2 regions of the Mycobacterium sp. NGS50 genome follow, and region 2 is predicted to be linked to the other one. Evidence: riboswitches for the same ligand, from Rfam matches in the RefSeq annotation. Region 2 holds a riboswitch; the other holds the start of a gene.
The links. A riboswitch is a leader RNA that binds a small molecule or an ion and turns the genes downstream of it on or off. The one in region 2 is predicted to bind cobalamin.
Positions count from the first base shown of each region.

Region 1: linked by a shared signal. The riboswitch ahead of AC5Y36_RS11890 (PPE family protein) and the one ahead of AC5Y36_RS17015 (PPE domain-containing protein) in region 2 are both predicted to bind cobalamin.

Region 1 is NZ_JCALCW010000014.1:12,251-20,220, forward strand. It holds gene AC5Y36_RS11870 (ABC transporter substrate-binding protein) at 1-442, shown strand, start outside; gene AC5Y36_RS11875 (FecCD family ABC transporter permease) at 439-1,485, shown strand; gene AC5Y36_RS11880 (ATP-binding cassette domain-containing protein) at 1,482-3,212, shown strand; gene AC5Y36_RS11885 (DUF7676 family protein) at 3,209-3,805, shown strand; gene AC5Y36_RS11890 (PPE family protein) at 3,802-5,541, opposite strand; cobalamin riboswitch at 5,617-5,781, opposite strand; gene AC5Y36_RS11895 (aminotransferase class I/II-fold pyridoxal phosphate-dependent enzyme) at 5,810-7,132, opposite strand; gene AC5Y36_RS11900 (pyridoxamine 5'-phosphate oxidase family protein) at 7,173-7,835, shown strand.
Region 2 is NZ_JCALCW010000023.1:62,110-78,516, forward strand. It holds gene AC5Y36_RS16960 (TetR/AcrR family transcriptional regulator) at 1-480, shown strand, start outside; gene AC5Y36_RS16965 (sugar porter family MFS transporter) at 560-1,984, shown strand; gene nagA (N-acetylglucosamine-6-phosphate deacetylase) at 1,981-3,123, shown strand; gene AC5Y36_RS16975 (DMT family transporter) at 3,123-3,437, shown strand; gene AC5Y36_RS16980 (GNAT family N-acetyltransferase) at 3,482-3,814, shown strand; gene AC5Y36_RS16985 (carboxymuconolactone decarboxylase family protein) at 3,817-4,308, shown strand; gene AC5Y36_RS16990 (class I SAM-dependent methyltransferase) at 4,305-4,916, shown strand; gene AC5Y36_RS16995 (fatty acid desaturase) at 4,918-6,936, opposite strand; gene yhjD (inner membrane protein YhjD) at 7,076-8,104, opposite strand; gene trpS (tryptophan--tRNA ligase) at 8,101-9,105, opposite strand; gene AC5Y36_RS17010 (exodeoxyribonuclease III) at 9,102-9,944, opposite strand; gene AC5Y36_RS17015 (PPE domain-containing protein) at 9,956-11,578, opposite strand; cobalamin riboswitch at 11,616-11,780, opposite strand; gene AC5Y36_RS17020 (ferredoxin-like domain-containing protein) at 11,848-12,738, shown strand; gene AC5Y36_RS17025 (precorrin-8X methylmutase) at 12,735-13,403, shown strand; gene AC5Y36_RS17030 (precorrin-2 C(20)-methyltransferase) at 13,400-14,911, shown strand; gene cobM (precorrin-4 C(11)-methyltransferase) at 14,908-15,675, shown strand; gene cbiE (precorrin-6y C5,15-methyltransferase (decarboxylating) subunit CbiE) at 15,661-16,407, opposite strand, start outside.

The sequences.
Region 1 (7,970 bases), on a different contig from region 2:
GGCCACGCCGGTCGACGTGCTGGTCGGCACCATGTATTCGGGCAGCTGGTCGATGCCCACCGGCGGCAGCTACTCCGGCCGCCTGGTCGCCGATGCCGGCGGTGTCTACCCGTGGCTGGCGGACACCGGCGCCGAGAACCGGCAGTTGAACTTCGAGTCGGTGTACGCCCGCGCCGGAAGCGCACCCCTGTGGCTGGTCACCGACGATTGGAAAACGGTGGGCGACGCGGTGTCCCAGGACAGTCGGTACGGCGAGCTCGCCGCGGTCCGCAGCGGACAGGTGTGGTCGGCGACCAAGGCCGTCGGGACGCAAGGTCACAACACCTACTGGGAACGCGGGACGGCGCGACCGGATCTGCTGCTCGGCGACCTGGTTGCGATCCTGCACCCCGAGCTGGCCCCCGGCCATGCATTCGAGTTCTACCAACGAGTGGCCCGATGAGAACACCGACGCGCACCACGCTGGTGTTGGCCGGCCTCGCCGCCGCAGTGCTGGCGCTGGCGCTGCTGGGGCTGGTGCTCGGTCCGGTGCGCGTGCCGCTGGCCGACACCGTCCGGGTGCTGTTGGGCATGCAACCCTCCGATCCCCGCTGGCAGGTGATCGTGGCGAACATGCGGCTGCCCCGGGTGCTCACCGCGCTGGCCGCCGGGGCCGCGCTCGGGGTTGCCGGCCTGCAACTGCAGACGCTGTTCCGCAACACCCTGGCCGACCCCTACATTCTCGGCGTCAGTTCCGGCGCCAGCCTCGGCGTGGCGCTGGTGGTGCTGCTCGGTGGGGCGGCCGGCGCTGGATTCGCCGCCGGTATGGCCGGGGCCAGCCGCGCCGGTGGGGTCATCGCGGCAGCGCTGGGTGCCGCGGCGATGCTGACCCTGGTGCTGACGCTGTCCCGCTGGACCCGTTCGGCGGCGACGCTGCTGCTGATCGGGGTGATGTTGGGCGCGGCCAGCACCGCGTTGGTGAGTCTGGCGATGGTCTACGCCGACCCGCAGCGGGTGCAGCAGTTTCTGCTGTGGGGGCTGGGCAGCTTCGCCGGAACCGGCTGGGCCGATCTGCGGCTACTGCTACCGCTGGTGACGGTCGGGCTGGTCGCCGCGACGCTGACGATCCGGCCGCTCAACGCCTTGCTGCTCGGCGAGAGTTACGCGGCGACGATGGGTATCAACGTGCGCCGGGCGCGGGTCATCACGGTCGGCTCGGCGTCGCTGCTGGCCGGTGTGACGACCGCGTTCTGCGGGCCGATCGCCTTCCTCGGCCTGGTGGTACCGCATGTGGCCCGCATCGCCGTCGGCACCTCCGATCATCGTGTGGTGGTACCGGCGGTGACGTTGCTGGGTGCGACGGCCGCGCTCGGGTGCGGCATCGTCAGCCAGGTGCCGGGTAGCAACCTGGTGATTCCGGTCAACGCGGTCACGGCGCTGGTCGGAGCCCCGGTTGTGATCACCGTGCTGCTGCGGACCCGTCGCGGATCGGGGTTGCCCGCATGACGCCGGCGGTTGAACTTGTTGATCTGGCAATCGGCTACCGCACCCGGCGCCGGTCGGTGACGGTGGCAACCGGGCTGGGGGCACGGGCCCGCCGCGGCGAACTCACCGTGCTGATCGGCCCCAACGGCGCCGGCAAGTCCACCCTGATCCGCACGTTGGCCGGGCTGCAGCCCGCGCTCGACGGCCGTGTCTTGCTCGACGGCGCCAACCTCACCGGGCTGCCCCGTGACGAGCTGGCCCGCCGGGTCGCGGTGGTGCTGACCGAGCGGATCGAACCGGGGCTGCTGTCGGCCCGGGAACTGGTCGGGCTCGGCCGCATTCCGCACCTGGGATTGGCTGCCCGGCTGCGTCCGGCCGACGAGCAGATCGTGGACTGGGCGCTGGCGGCCACCGGCGCGCAGCATCTGGCCGATCGGCCGGCGGCGGAGCTCTCCGACGGTGAATGCCAGCGGGTACTGACCGCGCGGGCGTTGGCCCAGCGGCCGGGGCTGCTGGTGCTCGACGAGCCGACCGCCTTCCTCGATGTGTCTTCGCGGGCCGGTCTTTTCGGGTTGCTGCGCGAGCTGGCCCGCGACCAGCAGTTGGCGGTGATACTGAGCACCCACGACCTGGAGCTGGCGTTGCGGGTGGCCGATCGGGTCTGGCTGCTGGATCCGGCCGGCACCCTGACCGATACCGTCGGTGAGGAATTGATGCTGGCGGGGCGCATCGGCGCGATGTTCGACACCGACACGTTGCGCTTCGACTCGGCCAGCGGCATGTTCGCATTCGGCACCGGAACTGGCGCTCGGACCGCTCGCGTCGACGCCCCGGAGCCGTTGCGTGCCGCACTGATCCGGGTGCTGTCACGAGAGGGGTGGCATGCGGCGACGCCCACCGAAACCTCCGAAGCTATCGTCACCGCCGCCGATCCTGACGCTGTCACGGTGCGTTCCGGCGCTGATGCCGACACTGTCGCACTGCGTGATCTGCCGCAGCTGCTGCGCGGGCGGGCACCGAGTTCACTGCGCTGCGCGCCCGAAGCCCACACGGTTTCGGCGCTGGGCGAGTTGTCGGCCGTCAGCCCCTATTTCGCGGTCTCGACCGGGCCGGCCGATGGTGCCTGCTGGCACGCGGTAACCCGGCTCTACACCGACCAGCGGCTGCTGTCGCAGGCGGTCGATGACGTCGCGCAGCGCCTCGGGTCCGCGGATCGCCGGGTGGCGGTGTCAACGTTGTTCCTGGGGCACGCGGCGCGGCTCTGGTCGATCGGATTGGGTGCGCTCGCCCAGCACGGACTGTTGGTGGATCTGGCTCCCGAACAATTGTGGTACCGCGAATCCGACGGCACCGCTCGGCTGCACCTGCCGAATCCGTTGGCCTGGCAGGGGGAAAACCTGCAGCCACGATTGGCCGACATGATCCTGGACCGGCATCTGGCGCCGCTGGCCGACGCGGTGCGCCGGCTCGGCCCGATCTCGGAGCTGCTGCTGCGCGGCAACGCCGCGTCCGCGGTTCTCGGAGCCGCCCGCACCCTGGCAACCGAGCCGGGCTGGGAACTCGCGCGCACCCTGTGCGCAGACGAACGGCTCACCGGCGCCGTGCGTTTCGCCGCATCCGGCACCGGCTACCGGCGCACAACCTGCTGCCTGTTCTACCGCACGCCCGGCGGCGGGTTGTGCGGCGACTGCGTGCTCACTCGCAAACCCCAGGTTCGCCAGGACCGAAACAGGAAGGGAACCTCATGACCGAGAACACTGTCACAGCAGCCGACACCGCGAGCGTCATCGCCGATCCCCCGATCGTCGACACCGAAGACCGCGGCCGCGAACAACTCTGGCCGCTGCCCACCGACCAGAACAGCCTGCTGGAACTGCTGCACCTGTGTTTCGACGAATACTGGGACGACATCTGGTTCGGCATCATCATGCAGGGCGCCGCCTGGGAAGTGGCCGCACCCAACGCACCCAAGCGGATCTCGATGCTCGACGGCTACGCCACCGTCGATTTCGGCCGTTGGCACTTTCACCTGTGCATCGGCAAGCACCGCGCCAGCGGTACCGAGCTGGGCCGCATTCGCCGCTGCACCCGCGCCGAGTTGTATCGCCGGATCGGCAAGGACGGCCACCCGATGTCCTGGGGCGTGCGTCTCTACAACGGGCGCGATGAGCAGATGATGACGGTCATGCTGCCGAATCCATTCCTCACCAACGACCAGCAGATGCGCGACGAACCCGACTGGACCCAGCTCGAGTTGTGGGACAAGCTGCGCGACAAGTACCTGGGATTGGGATCGGACCCGTTGGACCGCAGCGGGAATCGGATCCGCTGCGGCGGTTAGGGCTCGTCCGCCGTCCAGGTGTTGGGCATCATCGGGCTCACCGCGCCGCCGCCGAACCTGTCCTCGACCAGCGTGGTGAGCCCCGCCGGCCGGACGGTGGCTATCTGATGCGTGCCGGCGAAACCGTGCCGTCCAGCACCGCGATCCGACGCCGTCACCAACGCCGGCTCCGGTGCGGGATCGGGCTCTAGATCCATGTACTCGTACCCGCGTCCGAGCATGCCGGTCTTCACCCGGCGCCGGCGCCGTTGCGGACTCGCCTGCCCCGAAGCCGGTTCGGCCACAGCGATATCGGCACTGTCCGGATCCGGCAGCGGCCTCTTGCGGGCGCTGGTGCCCGCCGCGCGTCGGGCACCCAGGCCCAAGTCGCCGACCATGTACATCGCGGCCGGCATGCTCACCGACGGCGGCCCTGCCGGAGTCGGCGGCGGGGCACCGCTCGGCGGGGTGGGGGCCGGTGCCGGCGCCGGCGGCGGCGCGGGGGCCGGTGCCGATGTGGGTGTCGGCGCCGGTGCCGAAACCGGCTGGGCCAGAGTCGCCCCCAGCGACGGCGGGACGGATGAGCCCACGGCGGGAACGGCGGGTGCCAGGTGCGCCAAGGCTCCGATGCCGAGACCGCCGAGCACCCCCGCCGGCGCCAGCACAGCCGAACCGGCCAACAGCGGCAACAGCGCCGGCAACAGCACCGTCTGGGTGATCAGGTAGTTGAGCGCCTGCACGGTGTTGCCGATCGTCGACCCGACGATCTCAATGAACGCCAGCGGTGCGACCAGGACCAGGGCTTGGGGATTGAACAACGCGGTGTACATGATCGCCAACAGATCGTCGATGATCACGATGCTGGTGAACGCGATGTAAGACCCCGGGTCCAGCGGCACCGAGAGGATGTAGGCCAGGTAGGCCGGGTTGAGATAGCTCAGCGGGTTGCCGGTCCAGCCCAGCCACGATCCGGGCACCCCGGCCGGCGGCAACCACGATGAACCCCCGAGACTGGCGAACCACTGCGCCAGCGGGTCGGAGATGTCGCCGAACCCGATCTTGTCGAAGAACTCCAGCAGCTCCGCGTACAGCGGGTACTCGCCGCTGTCGGGGTAGGGCGGCTGAGGGACGAGTCCTTCCAGCCACTTCGCGAAGTCGAGGAACCATTGCGGTGGCTCCGGCGGTGTGGCGTCTGCGGATTGGGCCGCCGTCGAGTGCGCCTTGAGCACCGGTGGCGCCGGCTCGAGCTGGGGCGCGGCCGCCACGGCGGAGGTGGCGGTCGCCTCGTAGGCCGTCATCACGGTTGCGGCCTGCACCCACATCCGGGCGTAGTCGGCCTCGTTGAGTGCGATCGGGATCGTGTTGATCCCAAAGAAGTTTGTACCGATCAGCACGGCATGGGTGGCATGGTTGGCGACCAATTCGGCCGTTGTCGGCATCGCCGCCAGCGCGCTGCTGTAGGCGGCGGCCGCCGCCTGTTGTTGGGCGGCCGCCGCCGTCGCATCGGCCCCAGCACGCAGCAGCCACCCGAGGTACGGGGCATGAGCTGCCGCGTACACCTCGGCCGACGGTCCCTCCCACACGCCCGACTGCACCGCCCCCAACAGCGCGGTCAGCTCATCGGCGACGGCGGCGTACTCGGCGGACAGCGCAGTCCAGGCGGCTGCCGATGCCAACAGCGGCCCCGGCCCGGGTCCGGCGGACAATAACGTTGAATGTACTTCCGGTGGGGCGGCCATCCAGATCGGCGCGGTCATCGCAGACCGCCGGCAGCCACCCGAGAAAAGCGAAACATGGGTGTTCGTCAGCTCTCTCGGGGTACACCGCCCCGGGTCGCAGGACGCGATGACGCCAGTATCCTGGCTCTCGGATCACAGCTCGCCTCGCCTTCCAACTCCGCAAAGAGCCGTGGCGGTTGAGGGTCGCTCCCCGATGACAGTGGCGGGACCGCGCCGGATTCACACCGGCTTCCTGCAACGTCATCGCCTTACCTGCGGAATTATTGCATGACCCGAATCCAGCCGGTCACACGCTCACCGGACCGGCGCCGTGCACCGCTTCGGCGAGCGCATCGGCCAGCGGATCGACATCGGCATCGTGCAGCCCGGCGATCGTCACCCGGATCCCCGGGGCGCTGCCGATCCGGTATCGGCTGCCCGGCGCCGCCGCCCACCCCGCCGCGAGTAGCCGGGTCATCGCCGCCGTCTCGTCGGGCACCGGAATCCAGACGTTGAGCCCGGAGCGGCCATGCGCAACCAGACCACGGTCGGCCAGCGCTCCGCAAAGCAGCGAACGGCGGTGCGCGTAGGCCGTTTCGGCCTGGCCGACCAGTCCGGTAGTTGTCTCGTCGCGCCACAAATCGACGGCCAGATCCTGCAGCAGGTGGCTGACCCATCCCGGCCCCAGCTGCTGGCGGCCGTGCACCCGCTCCACGGTGCGCCGGTCCCCGGCCAGCACGGCCAGCCGCAGGTCCGGGCCGTATGCCTTGGCCGCCGACCGGACGAATGCCCAGTGCCGCGTCGATCCGGCCAGCGGGTGCAGCCCCACACCGGCGATGCCGGCGCAGTGGTCGTCCTCGATGAGCAACACCTCATCTGACCGGGTCGCCAACAGGTTTCGCAGCACCTCGGCCCGGGGCGCGGATACAGCTGCGCCGGTGGGGTTTTGGGCACGGCTGGTCACCACCACCGCGCGCACACCGCGCTGCAGCGCGCCGGCCAGATCCGCGGGCAGCGGTCCGTCATCGTCGACGCCGACCGGTTCCGGCGAAAGCCCCAGCGCACCCAGCAGATCCAGCAGATTGGCCCAGCCCGGATCCTCCACCGCCACCCGGTCTCCCGGGCGCAGGTGGGCGGCGAGCACCCGCTCGATTCCGTCCAGTGCCCCGTAGGTCACCGCGAGATGCTCGGCGGCGACGCCGTCGCCGCCGAGCGCGGCGCGGGCGTGTGCCGCCAGTTCCGGTGCGATCGGCGGATGCCCGTAGAGCACCGGCGCCCCGGGCTGTCGCGGCGGGGCCTCGAGGATCGGCAGTAGCGCGGGGTCCGGATTGCCGGTGGACAGGTCGCGCACCCCCGGCGGCACCGCCAGCCCGAGCAATGACCGTGGCGTGGTCGCAGGCCGGTCCCGCACCCGGGTGCCGCGTCGGCCCGAGCTTTCAACGGCACCACGATCACGCAGCAGCCGGTAGGCGGCGGCAACGGTGTTGGGATTCACCTGCAGGTGGGTGGCCAGCGCTCGGATCGGCGGCAGCGCGGCGCCGGGCACCAATGCTCCTCGGGAGATGCCGTCCTCGATGCTCGCCGCGATGGCCTCCGCACCGGAACCACCGATCGTGTATTGTACTGGCACGAACATCATTATGTACTAGTACGTAATTAAGGGCAATCCCATGACCGAGACCTATGCACCGACCTCGACGACCACCCCCACCCGGTATCGGGAACGGGCACGCTACGACCGCGAAACCGTGCACGGCATCCTCGACGAGGCACTCATCTGTCATGTGGCCTACATCCGCGGGGATTACCCGGTGGTGCTGCCGACCACCCACGCCCGCATCGACGACACGCTGTACCTGCACGGTTCCACCGGCAGTGGTCCGGTGCTGGCCGCCGGCCCCGCGGGCCTGCCGGTCTGTGTCACCGCCACCCTGGTCGACGGTCTGGTGCTGGCCCGCTCGGCGCTGCACCATTCGATGTCCTACCGCTCGGTGGTGGTCCTCGGCGCCGCGCGTCTCGTCGACGACCAGCGCGAGAAGCGTCGCGCGCTCGATGCACTGCTCGATCACGTCGTTGCGGGCCGGGCCGCCGATACCCGGCCGGCCAACCCCCGCGAGCTGGCGGCGACCGCGGTGCTCGCCGTCGATCTCGTCGAGGTGTCCGCCAAGGTGCGCGCTGGTGGCCCGGCCGACGACGCCGAAGACCTGGGGCTGCCGCACTGGGCGGGCGTCGTGCCATTGACGCTGGTGGCCGGCCCGCCCGAACCGGCCGACGACCTGGACCCGGCCATCGCGCTGCCGCACTACCTGACGTCCTACCGGAGGCCACACTGATCGGCTTGACCACGCCGAGTGGCATCCTCACGACGTGACACGCCGGGCGAGCGTCGGGGATATCCCACTCGGCGCGGCCTGGGTCGAGTGCCCGGCCCCCGGTTGGTGGCACGTGATCGGCGACATGCGCTAGGC
Region 2 (16,407 bases):
GCCGGGGTCTCCCCCAACGCCGCCTACCGCCACTTCGCGGACCGCCAGGCGCTGCTGTCGGCGGTATCGGCGGCGATCCAGCAGCAGATGGCCGCGCGGATGGCGACACCGACCGCGCGGGTCGACGACCCGGTGGCAGTGCTGCGGGCGGTCGGGCTGGGCTACATCGAGTTCGCGCTCGCCGAGCCGGGCTGGTTCGCGGTCGCGTTCTTCGGTGCCGATGCCGAATCACCCGAGGCGCCGGACGTGGCCGGCTCCCCGCCGTATCGCGCGCTGGTCTACGCCCTCGATGCGATGGTGGCCGCCGGCGTGCTGAGCCACGAGCAGCGGGCCGGGGCCGAATGGCCGTGCTGGTCGGCGGTGCACGGCTTCGCCGAACTGGCGCTGCGCGGCCCGCTGCGGTCCACCGGCCGCCAGGTTATCGCCCGCCACGCGGCCGGCACCGTGGATGCCATCATCGCCGGCCTCTCGGCACGCTGAACCGACCGCGGCACGAGGCGCCGCCGCCCATCCCCTACCGTGGTGTGGGTATGCCGAATCCCAGCACCGGGGCCCTGACGTGAGCCCCCTCCGTACGTTGCGACGCTCGTCGCCGGTCGCGCTGCTGGTGGGCATCGCCGCAACCAGCGTCGGTGTCATCTACGGCTATGACCTGTCCAACATCTCGGGGGCGCTGCTGTTCATCAGCACCGACTTCGGGCTGTCCGCGGCCGATCAGGAGATGGTCGCCACGGCGGCGGTGATCGGATCGATCGCCGGCGCAGCCGGCGGCGGCTGGCTGGCCAACACGATCGGACGCAAGAAGTCGATGGTCGCGGTGGCCGCCGGCTACGCGGTCTTCGCGGTGCTGGGCGCGCTGTCGGTGTCGCTGCCGATGTTGCTGGTCGCGCGGCTGCTGCTGGGCGTGACCATCGGGGTGTCGGTGGTGGTCGTTCCGGTTTTCGTCGCCGAGTCGGTACCGGCCTCGGTACGCGGCTCGTTGCTGGTGGCCTACGGCCTGACCTCGGTGGTCGGCATCATCGCCGGCTACGTGATCGCCTACCTGCTGGCCGGCGCACACAACTGGCGGCTGATGCTGGGGCTGGCCGCGGCACCCGCGGTGATCGTGCTGGTGCTGCTGCTGCGGGTGCCGGACAGCGCTCGCTGGTACATGCTGAAGGGCCGGGTCGCCGACGCGCGCGAGACGCTGCGGCGGGTGGAGCCCAAGGCCGATGCCGAAACCGAACTGGCCGAGATCGCCCGCGCCCTGCAGGAAGAGGAGCAGGCACATGTGGGCGTGCTGCGCGAGATGCTGCGGCCGCCCTACCTGCGGGCCACCGTCTTCGTGGTGGTGCTCGGCTTTTTCATCCAGATCACCGGCATCAACGCCATCGTCTACTACAGTCCGCGGCTGTTCGAGAAGATGGGTTTCACCGGTGATTTCGCGCTGTTGTTGTTGCCGGCCCTGGTCCAGGTCGCCGCGCTGGTGGTGATGGCGGTCGCGCTGGTGCTGGTCGACCGGGTGGGGCGGCGGCCGATCCTGTTGGGCGGTATCGCCGCGATGGTGGCGGCCAACCTCGTCCTGATCACGGTGTTCGCTGCCGGTTCGGTGTTCGGCGACGCGCTGCCGCTGGTCAAGTTCGCCGGGGTGCTGCTGTTCACGGTCGGCTACACCTTCGGGTTCGGTTCGCTGGTGTGGGTGTATGCCGGTGAAAGTTTGCCGTCACGGCTGCGGTCGATGGGGTCCAGTGCCATGCTGACCTCAGATCTGGTGGCCAACGCCATCATCGTCGGCGTCTTTCTGACCATGCTCAATTCCCTCGGCGGTGCGGGCACCTTCGCGGTGTTCGGCGTGCTCGCGACGCTCAGCTTCGTCTTCGTCTACCGCTACGCCCCCGAGACCAAGGGCAGGCAGTTGGAGGACATCCGGCACTTCTGGGAGAACGACGGCGTGTGGCCGGTCGTCATGCCGGAGCTGCCGAGCCAGCTCGCGGAGCCGGCGTGACGCTGGTCGCCGCCGCGGCGATCATTCTCAACGGTCAGGTATGCCGACCCGGTTGGTTGCAGACCGCCGAGGGGCGGATCAGCGCGTGCGGACCGGGAGTCCCGCCTGCCGCACCCGATCTGGATTTTCCCGACGCCGTCGTGGTTCCCGGTTTCGTCGACATGCACGTGCACGGCGGCGGCGGTGCGTCCTATGGCGACCGCACCGAGATCGGCCGGGCCGCCGCGTTGCACCGTCGGCACGGCACCACCAGCACGCTGGCCAGCCTGGTCAGTGCCCGGCCCGGCGTGCTGCTCGACGCCGTGCGTGCGCTTGCCGAGGCGACCCGAAGCGGACTCGTCGCCGGCATTCATCTTGAGGGCCCCTGGCTGAGCGTGGCGCGCTGCGGCGCCCATGACCGCGATGCGCTGCGCTGCCCCGACGTCGATGAGATCCGCACGTTGCTCGCTGCCGGCGCCGGCACCATCCGGATGGTCACCCTGGCCCCCGAGCTGCCCGGCAGCGGCGCGGCCATCCGCTGCCTCGTCGAGGCGGGGGTCGTTGTCGCCCTTGGCCATACCGATGCCGACTACGAGCAGACGCGGCAGGCGATCGACGCCGGAGCCACCGTCGGGACCCACCTGTTCAATGCGATGCGGCCGGTGCATCACCGCGAACCGGGGCCGGTGCCGGCGATGCTGGAGGATCCCCGGGTGACCGTCGAGCTGATCGCCGATGGGGTGCACGTCCATCCCGCGCTGATCCGGCAGGTGGTGGACCTGGTGGGTCCGGGCCGGGTGGCGTTGGTGACCGACGCGATGGCCGCAGCCGGGTCCGGCGACGGCCATTATCGGCTCGGTGAGCTGGATGTCGAGGTGGCCGGCGGCGTGGCGCGGGTGCGGGGCACGTCGACGATTGCGGGCAGCACCGCCACCATGGATCGGCTGTTCGCAGCCGCGGTACGGCAACTGGGTTCCTCCGATGGCGCGCTGGCCGCCGCCGCGCTGATGACGTCCGGCACCCCGGCGCGCGCCGTCGGGCTGGAGCGGGTCGGCGACCTGCGCCCCGGGTTCGATGCCAATCTTGTTGTGCTAGACACGGACTTACATCCGGTCGGGGTCATGGCCCGCGGCGACTGGCAACCCGATGGAGGTGCGTGATGGCGTGGTTGGTGCTGGTGGCGTCGGGGATACTCGAGGCGGTATGGGCCACCGCGCTGGGCCGCTCCGACGGCCTGTCCCGCCCGCTTCCGTCCGCGGTGTTCAGCATTGCGCTGGTCGGATCGATGCTCGGGCTGGCCTACGCGATGCGCGACCTGCCCACCGGCACCAGCTACGCGGTGTGGGTCGGCATCGGCGCCGGTCTCACCGTCATCTATGCGATGGCCACCGGCGCCGAACCCGCGACCCTGGCCCGAGGCCTGCTCATCGCCGGGATCATCGGCTGTGTCGCCGGACTCAAAGTGGTCGGGTGAGTCGGGTTGAATAGCAGCCAGCATCCCGCCAGCGAGAGGACGCCATGACCGAGCCGACCGTCACCAACGCCGCCGAGGGACCACGCAAGGCCTACGAAATCCACGTCGACGGCGTTCGTGCCGGGCTGACCGCCTACGTCGACACCGACACCCAGCGGATCTTCTACCACACCGAAATCGGCGAAGAATTCGGCGGACGCGGGCTCGCCAACACGTTGATCGCCGCGGCGCTGGCCGACACCCGCGCCACCGGCAAGCGGATCGTGGCCATCTGCCCGTTCGTGGCCGCCTACGTCGACAAGCACGACGATTTCGACGACATCCTCGACCCGATCACCCCGCAGGCACACGCCGCCGTGCGCGCTGCGCTGGGCTGATCATGACCCGGGTCTACATCGACAAGCAGTCGCCATCTGTCTACCGTGCGTTCAGTGCCGCCGCTGCCGAGGTGCGGGCCCGGGCCGAGGATGCCGGGCTGTCGCGGACAACCATCGAGCTGGTGAATATCCGTGTCTCACAGCTCAATCGGTGCCCGTTCTGCCTGAACCTGCACAGCCAGACCACCCTGGAGAATGGTGAAACCCCGCAGCGGCTCGCGGTCCTTCCCGCCTGGCGGGAGACGACGCTGTTCAGCGATGTGGAGCGCGCGGCACTGGAAATCGCCGAGACGGTCACCCTGGTCGCCGGCGGCCATCTGACCGACGCCGAGTATGCGCGGGTGCGCGAGCACCTCACCGACGATCAGATCTCGCTGTTGATCTGGGCAGCTATCACCATCAACACGTTCAATCGGGTGTCGATCATGAGCGGCCATCCGGTGCGACGGGCACCGGCACCGGACCTCGGCGACAACGAAAGGGTCCCGCGATGACAGACAACATTGATTGGGATGCGGCCTACCGGCAAGAACAAGCACCCCCGTGGAACATCGGGAAACCGCAGCCGGAATTCGCGACGCTGATCGACCAGCCCGGCGCCGTGCGCGACGAGGTGCTCGACGCCGGATGTGGCCACGCCGAACTGGCGCTGACGCTGGCCGCCCGCGGCCACACCGTCGTCGGCATCGACCTGTCCCCCACCGCGATCGCGGCCGCCACCGCTGCCGCCGCCGAGCGCGGCCTCACCACCGCGACGTTCGCCGCGGCCGACATCACCGCGCTGACAGGCTACGACGGCCGGTTCTCCACCATCTTCGACAGCGGGCTGCTGCATGCGCTGCCCGCTGAGCTGCGCGAGAACTACGTGCGCGCCATGTACCGCGCGGCGGCCCCGGGGGCAACATTCCACATTCTGGCGTTCGGGACCGGCGCCTTTCCCGGCCGTTCCGGCCCCGGCCCCACCGAGTTCACCGAAGATGAGCTGCGCGAAGTGGTTTCGACCTGCTGGCAGGTCGACGAAATCCGGCCGGCCCACCTGCATGCCACCGTGTTCGAGCAGCCGCTACCCGGCTTCCTGGTCACCGCACACCGCGCGGAGTGACTTAGGCCTCGTAGTCGATCGTTACGGTGGGGCTGGTCGGATGTGACTGGCAGGTCAGCACGTAGCCGGCGTCAAGTTCGGCCTGCCCGAGTGCGAAGTTCTGGTCCATTTCCACGGTTCCCGCCAGTAGCTTGGCCCGGCAGGTGCCACAGGCGCCGCCCATGCACGAGTAGGGTGCGTCGGCGCGGACCTGAAGAACGCCTTCCAGAATGGAATCACCGGCGACGAGATCGACCGTGGCCTCCTTCCCGGCAAGCCGGAAAGTAACGGCGGCCGGTGCGTACGAACGCTGCGGCTCCGCCGACTTCTGGTACCCGGTGAACAGCTCCAAGTGGATACGTTCCTCGGCGACACCGTGATTGATCAGCATCTCGCGGGCGATGGTGCTCATCCCCAATGGACCGCACAGGAACCATTCGTCGACGCTGTCGGGCCGCAGGCTGGTGGTCAGCCATCGCTGCAGCTTCTCGTCGTCGACGCGCCCGCGTAAGTCCGGGGTGTGCAGCGGGTCACCGGACAGCACGTGCCGGACCTCCAACCGGTCGACGTAGCGGGACTCCAGCCGGTCCAGATCATGCCGGAACATCGTCGACTCCTTGGTGTGGTTGCCGTAGATGAGGGTGAACCGGCTTTCGGTTTCGATCTCCAGCACCGTTTCCAGGATCGACAGCACCGGGGTGATCCCGCTGCCGGCGACCAGCCCGACGTAATGCTTTTGCGCCAGCGGCTGCAGCGGTGTACCGAAGCGTCCGGTGGGAGTCAGCAGCTCCAGCACGTCGCCGGCCTTGAGCTGGTCGGCCACAAACGACGAAAAGGCGCCGCCGGGAATGTGTTTGACGGCGATGCGTAGTTGGGCCCGGGTCGCCGGCGCGCAGATCGAGTAGTTGCGCCGCACACCTTGGCCGCCGAGGTCGGTGCGCACGGTGACGTGTTGGCCGGGTTCGAAGCGGAACTCATCGCGCAACGCCTCCGGTACGGCAAACGTCACCAAGGTGCTGTCGGCGGTGATGGGATCCACCGAGGCGACCGGGATCCGGCGAAAGACGGCGTGCGAGGCGCTGGATCGGGCCGGCATCCGCACCGGAACCAGCCGTCCGAGTTTGCGGTTGAGCTCCTTCCATTCCCGGTACTCCTGCGGGTTGAGCTGCTGACCGAAGACGGTGGCGATCGCGGCTTCCCGTTCCAGGTAGGCCTCTTCATTCCGTCGCCATGTCCGCACATACCGGTAGAACGGCACCGAGGGGTGTAGATGGTGCACCAGATGGTAGTTCTGGGACAGCATCAGCGGGGTGTACAGCCACTCCATCCCGACCCGGGTCCGGGTGGCTTGGTAGCGGTTGCTGCGTTGGGTCGCCGCCAGCCCGTGATGCGGCAACCAGTCGAACCACCACACCAAAAAGACCAGCCCGATGCGTTGCGGGATGAGGAAGACCACCGCCAGCGTCCAGATGTGGCCGGTGGTGATCGCGACGATCAGCCCGACCACGCTCAGCAACAGCATCCCCAATGTCTCCGCGACTTCGGGTTTGGGTCGACTCCGCAACGTGCGGAGGATGAATCCGCCGTAGAGCAGCTCGGGAACCGGCCAGCGCAACGGCATCTGCCACCACCGGGAGTGCGACGCCCAGGCGTCCGGGTCGTTGGCGTCGTCGTTGGAGTGGCGGTGGTGCTCGATGTGCAGGAATGCGTACGTCGGAAATGAAATGATCGGCACCACCAGCAGGAATGCCAACCGTCCGATCAGCCCGTTGACCCACCGGGTGGTGCTGATCGCGTAGTGGATGGCGTCGTGTACCACGGTGAACATCACGAAGGTCACCGCGGCATTGACCATGATGGCGCTCCAGGCCGGCATCCAACCCTGAACGTAGCCCACTGTCGATACCACGAACGCGGTCAGCGCGGTCAGGTAGACCGCGACGGTCGGCACTGCCAACCGGGGTACCGACTCACCGGGATCCGGCAATGCGTGGCGCGCAGCCGGTTCCGCAGGGTGATCTGGCGCTTCGCTGATTGACATTGCGGCCTCCAGTTCGGTTCTCCTCGTGAATCTACGCACTCGGCGCCCGCGCGGATGATGTCTTGAGCGGACGAAGTTTTTGCCTGTCCTCGTCGCGCCGAGCCGATGAATGTCTGGACTTGGTCGCGGCAGGACGCCGTCAACCGTTGCGGCGGCGCATCAGCCGGGAAAGACCCAGTGCACCAACGGCTCCAACGGCGGCCGCAGCCAACGCCTGGCGCGCACTGAGACCGTCGTCCAGCTGGACCCGCGGCGTGATCACGGCCGACCCCGGCACCACGGCCGGCGGCGGGCGCAGATTCTCCGGGGACGTCGCGGCCCACGCGGTGGAGAACAGGATCAAACGTGCCGTGATGTAGGCGAACACCATCAGCCCCAGCACCGGCCCGAACGCTGCCCCTGCCGGCCCGCCCAGGACCGAGCGCAGATAGATCGACGCGACCTGCTTGAACACTTCGAAACCCACCGCCGCGATCAGCCCGGCCCGCATCGAGCTCACGAAGCTGATCGATTCGCGCGGTAGCCGGGCGATCATCCAGGTGAACAACAGCCACGACACCAGCAACGACATCAGCAGCGACGCCGCGCGCAAGATCCCGCCCAGCGCCATGAAGTCGTGCACGCCAATCCACCCCAGCAGCTTGGCCATCAACGACGGATCGCCCAGCGCCGTCAATGCCAGGGTGAGCACGATCGCCAGGAACGCCGACAGCAGCGCGGCCAGATCGGACAGCTTGGTACGCACAAACCCGGGCGGCTCGGCCCGCTGCTCCCACATCTGGCTCAGCGCCTCACGCAGTTTCGCCATCCAACCCAGCCCCGCCCAGCCGGCGACGGCCAACGCGACGATGCCCACCGAGGTGCGCGATTGGATGGCCGAGTCCATCAGGTCGATCAGCTGCTGACCGAACGCGCCGGTGACCGAGGACCTGATCCGGTCCTCGATCTGGTGCAGCAGATCGGGCCGCCGGGACAGCACGAATCCCCCGGCGGCGAAACCCACCATCAGCAACGGGAACATCGCGAAGATGGTGAAGTAGGTGATGCCCGCCGCGTAGAAGTCGCCCTGACAGTCGTTGTAGCGTTCCTGCGCCTGCATCACCCGGTCGAACCAGGGATACCGGGCACGGAGCCGCTCGAGGATTCCTGGTTCTTCCGGTCGGGTCATGACGTGGCGGCCAGGAATCCCAGTCGGTCGTACACCCGCTCGACGGTCTCCGAGGCCACCGCACGGGCCCGCCGCGCCCCGGTGGCCAAGATCGCCTGCAGTTCAGCGGGATCGTCGAGCAGTTCGTCGACCCGGGCCTTGATGGGTGCGACGAACGCGTGTACCGCGTCGGCGGTGTCCCTTTTCAGGTCGCCGTAGCCGCGTCCGGCGTAGCCGTCGACCAGCGCGCCGACCGCGGACCCGGTGACCGCGGCCTGGATCGTGAGCAGATTGGACACCCCGGGTTTGGATTCCGGGTCATAGCGGATCTCCCGCTCGCTGTCGGTGACCGCCGACCGGATCTTCTTGGCGCTGACCGCCGGATCGTCGAGCAGGCTGATCAGCCCGGCGTCGCTGGCCGCCGACTTGCTCATCTTGGCGGTCGGGTCCTGCAGGTCGTAGATCTTGGCGGTGACCTTCGGGATCATCAGATCGGGCACGACGAAGGTGTCCGGGTAGCGCGCGTTGAAGCGCTGGGCGACGTCGCGCGCCAACTCCAGGTGCTGGCGCTGATCCTCCCCGACCGGCACCAGCTGGGTGTCGTAGGCCAGCACGTCGGCGGCCTGCAGCACCGGGTAGGTGAACAGACCGACCGTGGTGGCGTCGGCGCCCTGCTTCTGCGACTTGTCCTTGAACTGCGTCATCCGCGACGCCTGACCGAACCCGGTAAAACAGCCCAGCACCCAGGCGAGTTCGGTGTGGGCGGGCACGTGGCTCTGCACGAAAATGGTGCTGCGGGCCGGGTCGATCCCCAGCGCCAGGTACTGGGCGGCCGTCACCAAAGTGCGCTGCCGCAGCGTGGCCGGGTCCTGCGGGACGGTGATCGCGTGCAGGTCGACGACGCAGAAGAACGCCTCGTGGTCGTCCTGCAGCCCGACCCACTGGGTGACCGCGCCCAGCGCGTTGCCGAGGTGCAGTGAGTCAGAGGTGGGCTGGACGCCGGAGAAGACACGGGTGCTCATGATCCGTCGATCTTGTCACGGCCGTACTCGACGGTCACCGGTGCGTGGTCCGACCAGCGCAGCGCGTAGGCCGCCGCACGTTCCACTCGCGCCGCGCCGGCCCGCGCGGCCAGCCGGGTGTTGGCCAGCTGGTAGTCGATGCGCCAGCCGGCGTCGTTGTCGAATGCTTTGCCCCGCCACGACCACCAGGAGTACGGCCCCGCCACCCCCGGGTGCTGTTCGCGCACCACGTCGACCCAGCCGTCGGCCAGCAGGTCGGACAGCCATTGCCGCTCGCTGGGCAAGAAGCCGGACTTCTTGAGGTTGCCCTTCCAGTTCTTGATGTCGTGCTCGGTGTGGGCGATGTTCCAGTCCCCGCACACCACCGCGTCGCGGTGCTCGCGGGACAGCACCGCCATGCGGGCGGCCAGCGCCGCCATGAAGCGCTCCTTCTCCAGCTGGTGCGCGGTTTCGGCCTCCCCGGTGTGGACGTACACGCTGGCCACCGTCAGCGGGGTGGCCGTGTCCGGCATGTCCAGGTCGACCTCCAGGTAGCGACCGTGCCGCGCGAACTCCACGTCACCGTCCAACCCGGTGCGCACCGCGGTGAACGGCCGACGGCTCAGCACCGCAACACCGTTGCGGCCCTTCAGGTGCGCATCGGCCGAGGCCAGGTGCCAGCCGGTGGCCAGCGCGGGCGCCAACGCGGTGGTCAGCTGGTCATCGTCGGCGCGGGTTTCCTGCAGGCAAACCACGTCCGCGGCGGTCTGGTCCAGCCAGACCAGCAGGCCGAGGTTGTCGTCGGAGCGTTGCTTGACCGCTGCGCGGATGCCGTTGACGTTGACGGTGCTGATGATCACGGGTCACGACATTAACCAGTGTCGTGATCCCAGCTGCTGGGCAGCATCGGCACCGCCGCGCCGCGCCCGGCCACCGTGGTCAACCCGGTCGGTCCGTCGCCCGGGCGTGACACGGCGCCGGCGAAACCGAGCGCACCGGCGTCGGAGTCCGACGGCTCGAGGTCCATGTATTCGTAGCCCCGGCCGAGTTGGGTGGCCTTGACCCGCCGGCGGCGCCGGGCTGCGGGCTGCTCCTCGGCGGGCACCGGTGCCGCCGGGGCCTCGGCGCTGTCGGGCTCGGGGGCCTTGCGGGAGCGGGCGCTGCTGGCCGCTGGACGCCGGGCACCGGCGGGCAGCGCGCCGGCCAGGTAGGCCAGACCCTGCATGGTTGCCGACGGCGGGCCGGCGGGCGTGGGGGGCGGGGCTCCGGGCGCCGGCGGTGCAGGTGTCGCCGCGGGAGCCGGGGCCGGAGCGGGCGCGGGCGCCGGCGCCGGTGTGGGAACCGGGGGCGGGGCCGGGCTCAGCGCCATAAACGGCGGCGGGCTCGGGATGAGCACCGGCGGGACGGGTTGCAGTCCCGCCAGCCCGGCCAGGCCCGCGAGGCCGGTCAGCATCACCGGGGCCGCCGCCAACGGCACCAGCGGGATGGTCAGCAGCGGCAGGAAGGCCGGCAGCAGGATCAGCGTCTCCTCGAGCAGGGTCTTCAGCAGCGCGATGGTGTCGGTGATGATCGTGCCGATGGCCTCGATGGTGGTGAACAACAACGTGTAGGCGATCGCTGCGGGGTTGCCGGACGAAAACGCCAAGGTGAGGTCCGCGCTGATGAACGCAAAGGTCTGCGACAGGAACGCGGCGTAGGTGCCGAAGTCCATCGGATAGCCCAGCGCGAACGCGATGTTGAACGGGTCGAGGAACGAAATCGGGTTTCCGACCCACGGCAGATACGGGTCGATCCCGTTGAGCAGCGACTGCAGGTAGGGATTCGCCATCAGCTGGTTGATCATCGGCTGCAGGTAGTTGTTGTAGAAGTCGGTGTAGCCGATCTGCTGTAACCACTGCTGGATGTCGCCCTGCTGATCCGGCGGTAGAGCTGGACCGTCGTCGGCGGCGGCGTTGGCCGTGAGGATCGTCGGTGCGGCCGTGCTCTGCGGCGCGCCGGCCACCGCCGCGGAAGCCACCGCCTGGTAGGTGCTCATCACGGTGGCGGCCTGCACCCACATCCGCGCGTAGTCGGCCTCGTTCAGGGCGATCGGGATGGTGTTGAGGCCGAAGAAGTTGGTCGCCAACAACAGCCCGTGTACGGCATGGTTCGCGGCCAATTCGCCCAGCGTGGGCATGGTCGCCACGGCGGCGGTGTAGGCGGCGGCCGTGGTTTGCTGTCCGGCGGCCATCGCGGCCGCGTTGAGACTTTCCTGCGACAGCCACGCCAGGTACGGCGCGTGGGCGGCCGCGTAGGTTTGCGCGCTGGGTCCTTCCCAGGCCCCGGCCGTGACCGCCCCCAGCAGCGCGGTCAGCTCACCGGCCGTCTCTTCGTACTGGGTGCTCAGCACGCTCCAGGCGCCCGCGGCCGCCAGCATCGGACCCGCTCCGGGACCACTGGACAGCAGGGTCGAATGCACCTCGGGAGGGCTGGCCATCCAGATGGGCGCGGTCATCGACGTTCGTCGGCTCTCTCGGGGTGCACCGCCCCGGGTCGCAGGATGCGATGACGCCAGTGTCCTGGCTCTCGGATCACAGCTCGCCTCGCCTTCCAACTCCGCAAAGAGCCGTGGCGGTTGAGGGTCGCTCCCCGATGACAGTGGCGGGACCGCGCCGGATTCACACCGGCTTCCTGCAACGTCATCGCCTTACCTGCGGAATTATTGCACCAGGCCTCGTCTGCCACGATCAATGGGCGAAATCCACTGACCGGAAAGCGATGCGCATGCCGACCTCATCCGCCCAGGGCGGTCGCACCCGGACCGACCTGTGCCCGGGTGCGCTACGGCCCTGGCCTGCCGGGGACGGACTGCTGGTCCGGCTGCGGCTGGTGGGGGGACGGCTGCCCGTCGCGTCGTTGACCCGGCTCCTGGCGGTCAGCGACGAGTTCGGCGACGGGCGACTGCACCTGACCAAACGCGCCAACCTGCAACTGCGCGGGCTGCCCGGGCGCGACCGCCAGCTGGATCCGGCGGTGCTGTCCGCTCTCGAGGCGACCGGGTTGTTGCCGTCGCGCACCCACGAACTGGTCCGCAACATCCTGGTTTCCCCGCAGAGCGGATACGGCGGCGGGCGGGCCGATCTGCGCCCGGTAGCCCAACGGCTGGATGTGCTGCTGTGCGGCGATCCGCGATTCGCCGGGCTGCCGGGCCGCTTCCTGTTCACCCTCGACGACGGGCGGGGTGATCTGCTCGACCGGCTGACGGCACCCCGGGGCACCGATCTGGGCCTGGTTGCGCTCAGCGAGACCGAGGCCCAACTCCGCATCGGTCAGCAGTGGGGCAAGGTAGTGCGCGTGGAAGACTCCCCCGGCCACCTTGCCGCGCTGGCGCAGGCGTTCCTCGCCGCCCGCGGGAACGGGGTGGATGCGCCCTGGCACATCCGGGAGTTGACCGCGCCGCTGGTGCCTGCCGGCACCGCCGATCCGCGGCTACCCGCCCCGGGCGGCCCGCTGCACTACGGTGCGGTGCCCGGCGGCATCCATCAGGAGATCCCCGGCGGGGTGCTGACCGCCGACCTCGCACGCGCGTTGGCCGAGACCGGCGGCACCTCCGACCTGGTCGTGACGCCGTGGCACGGCATCCTGATCCCCCGAACACAGGAGACGATTGCGTGACCGGCCCAGCTGGGCGCCCGACCCGGCGCTACCCGTACATCGATGACGGCCCGGCGATCTACGTCGAATCGTTCGCGACGATCCGGCGCGAGTCCGACCTGTCGCACCTCCCCCCGGCGGCCGAAGGGCTCGCGGTGCGGATGATCCACGGGGCCGGTCAGACCGACGTGGCCGGTGACCTGGTGATCCACCCCGACGCCGTTCCGGCCGGGCGCGCCGCACTGGCCGCCGGCGCACCGATCCTGTGCGACACCCGGATGGTGGCGGTCGGGGTGACCGCGGGCCGGCTGCCGGCCGGCAACGAGGTGTTGTGCTATCTGCGCGATGACCGGGTTGCGGCGCTGGCCGCCGACTGGGGAACGACCCGTTCGGCGGCGGCGGTCTCGCTGTGGGAGCCGGTACTGGCCGGTGCCGTCGTCGCGATCGGCAATGCGCCGACCGCGCTGTTTCACCTGCTGGAGCTGATCCTGGACGGCGGTCCGCGGCCGGCGGTGATCGTCGGCTGCCCGGTGGGTTTCATCGGCGCCGCCGAATCCAAGGATGCCCTGGCGGCCCTGCACGCCGACCACGGCATCGATATCCCGTTCATCACGGTCCGGGGCCGACGCGGCGGCTCGGCGATCACCTCCTCGGCGCTGAATGCGCTGGCGTCGGACGCCGAATGAGCGGACGGTTCTACGGGGTGGGGCTGGGCCCCGGCGATCCCGAACTGATCACCCGCAAGGCCGCGCGGATCATCGGCGCTGCCGACGTGGTGGCCTATCACGCCGGGGTCAACAAGGCGTCCTACGCCCGGACCATCGCCGCTGACCTCATCGCCGACGACGTGATCGAGGAAGAGTTGCGCTACCCGGTGACCACCGGGGTCACCGACCATCCCGGCGGGTATGCCGGGGCGCTCGCCGATTTCTACGAGGCCTCCGCGGCACGGCTGGCCGCCCACCTGACCGCGGGACGCACCGTGGCACTGCTGACCGAGGGCGACCCGCTGTTCTACGGCTCGTTCATGTACATGCACGACCGGCTCGCCAGCCGCTTCGACACCGAGATCATCCCCGGCGTACCGGCATTCAGCGCCGCCACCGCCGCGCTCGGCGCGCCGCTGGTGCGCCAGACCGACGTGCTGACCGTGCTGCCCGGCACCCTGCCCGAGCACGAACTCGCGGCGCGACTGGCCGACACCGACGGCGCCATCATCATGAAGCTCGGCCGTACCTTCCCCGCCGTGCGGCGCGCCCTGTCCGCCGCCGGACGCCTCGAGCACGCCCGCTACGTCGAGCGCGCCAGCCATCCCGAGCAGCGCTGGCTGCCGGTCACCGACGTTGATGAGACGACGGTGCCGTATCTGTCGCTGATCGTCGTCGACGGCGACTCCCGCAATGGGCGGCGCTCACGCACCCCGGCCGACCAGGTCGCCGTCGCCGTCGAGTCGGCTCCCGCCGCCGAATTGCTGGTCGTCGGGCTGGGCCCGGGACCCGACGGCTGGCTCACCAGCGAGGCGACCGACGCGCTGGCCGAGGTCGACCATGTGGTGGGCTATCGCCCCTACGTCGCGCGGGTCCCACAACGTGAGGGGCTGCGGCGGCACTCGTCGGGCAACACCGTCGAGCTGGACCGGGCCCGCTTCGCGCTGGATCTGGCGGCACGCGGTGAGAAGGTGGCGGTGGTCTCCGGCGGGGACGCTGGGGTGTTCGGCATGGCGGCCGCGGTGTTCGAGGCCTTGGATGACGGTGAGCGGTATCGCGATGTTGCGGTGCGGGTGCTGCCCGGAGTCTCCGCCGTGCAGGCGGTGGCCGCGCGTGCCGGCGCTCCGATCGGGGCCGATTTCGCGGTGCTGAGCCTGTCCGACCGGCTCAAGCCGTGGGCGGTGATCGAAGCCCGCCTGCGGGCGATCGCCGACGCCGACCTGGTGCTGGCGATCTACAACCCGGCATCGCGTGCCCGGCCCGACCAGATCGCAATCGCACGCAAAGTGCTGCTGGAACACCGCTTTCCGCAGACCGTGGTGGTCATCGGCCGCGACATCGGCCGGGCCGACGAGTCGCTGACCGTGACCACCCTGGGCGAGTTGGACACCGACGCGATCGACATGAAATGCCTGCTGCTGGTGGGGGCGTCGTCGACGAGGGTGACGCCGTCGGGCCGGGTGTGGACGCCACGGTGGGTGCGATGAGGACGCCGGTCGAGTTCGTCGGCGCCGGTCCGGGCGCTGCGGACCTGCTGACGGTGCGTGCCGCCCGACTGCTGGCCGACGCCGAGGTGGTGCTGTACCCGGGCAGCTACCTGGATCCGGATGTGCTCGAAGTTTGTTCTGGTGCGGCCGAACTCGTCGACACCCAGGATCTGGACCTGGACGCCATCGTGGAACGGCTGGTGCGGGCCCATGAGTCCGGGAACCGGGTGGTGCGGCTGGTGTCCGGAGATCCGTCGCTCTACAGCGCGGTGTTCGAGCAGACCCGTCGGCTCGACGCGGCGGGGGTGGCGTGGCACGTCACTCCGGGTGTGGCGGCCTACGCCGCCGCCGCCGCGGTCCTGGGCCGTGAGCTGACCGTGCCGCTGGTGGCGCAGTCGGTGGTGCTCACCCGCACCCAGGCCCGCTCCACGGCAATGCCGGCCGGTGAATCACTGGCCGCGTTCGCGGCCACCGGCGCCACCCTGGTGCTGCACCTGGCCATCACCCGCACTCGGGAGTTGATGGCCCAGTTGGCCCCCGAGTACGGGCCGCAGTGCCCGGTGGCCGTCGTCTACCGGGCGTCGCAACCCGACGAGTTGGTGCTGCGCGGCACCCTCGCCGACATCGCCGGGCAGGTTGAGGCGGCGGGCCTGCGTCAAGCCGCCGTGATCCTGGTCGGAAGGGCACTCACCGAAGGCCACGATTCGTGCGCCGGGGAGAGTCACCTCTACGATCCGGGCCGGGACCGATCACGGCAGCGTTAGCGCCCACTGTGTGACGGTGCGCGCCGGTGTCCACCCGGTGAAAGTACCGAGCGGGGCAACGTGTTCGGCGTGGATGCGCGTCAGCTCGCCGCCGTGCTCGCGGAACCCGGCGGCCAGCAGCGCCTCGGTCTCCAGGGTGACCGCGTGTGCGACCAGTCGGCCGCCGGGCCGCAGCGCGGCCAGGCAGTCGGCCAGTACCCCGGGCCGGCTCAGACCGCCGCCGATGAAGACCGCATCCGGTGCCGGCAGACCCGCCAGCGCCGCCGGCGCGGAACCGTGGACCACGGTGAGTGCCGGTACGCCGAGGTTGCGTGCGTTGGCTGAAATACGTTGGGCCCTGGCCTCGTCTGCTTCGACGGCGACGGTGCGACAGGCCGAGTGGGCGCGCATCCACTCGATGCCGACCGACCCGGCACCGGCACCGACGTCCCACAGCAACTGCCCGGGCACCGGCACCAGCCGGGCCAGGGCGATTGCCCGCAGATCGCGTTTGGTCAGCTGCCCGTCGTGCTCGTACGCCTGATCGGGTAAGCCGGGCACCCATCCGCAGCCGTGCCGCATCGGGCCGACCAGGTCCAGCGCGACGATGTTCAGCCGCGGAACCGGGCCTGCGAAACCCGCCGCGGTGCTCTCCCGCACCGATTCGGACTGCCCGCCCAGGTCACCCAGTACCAGCATCCGGCTGTCGCCGAAGCCGCGATCGACCAGCAGCGCGGCCAACTGGGCCGGCGT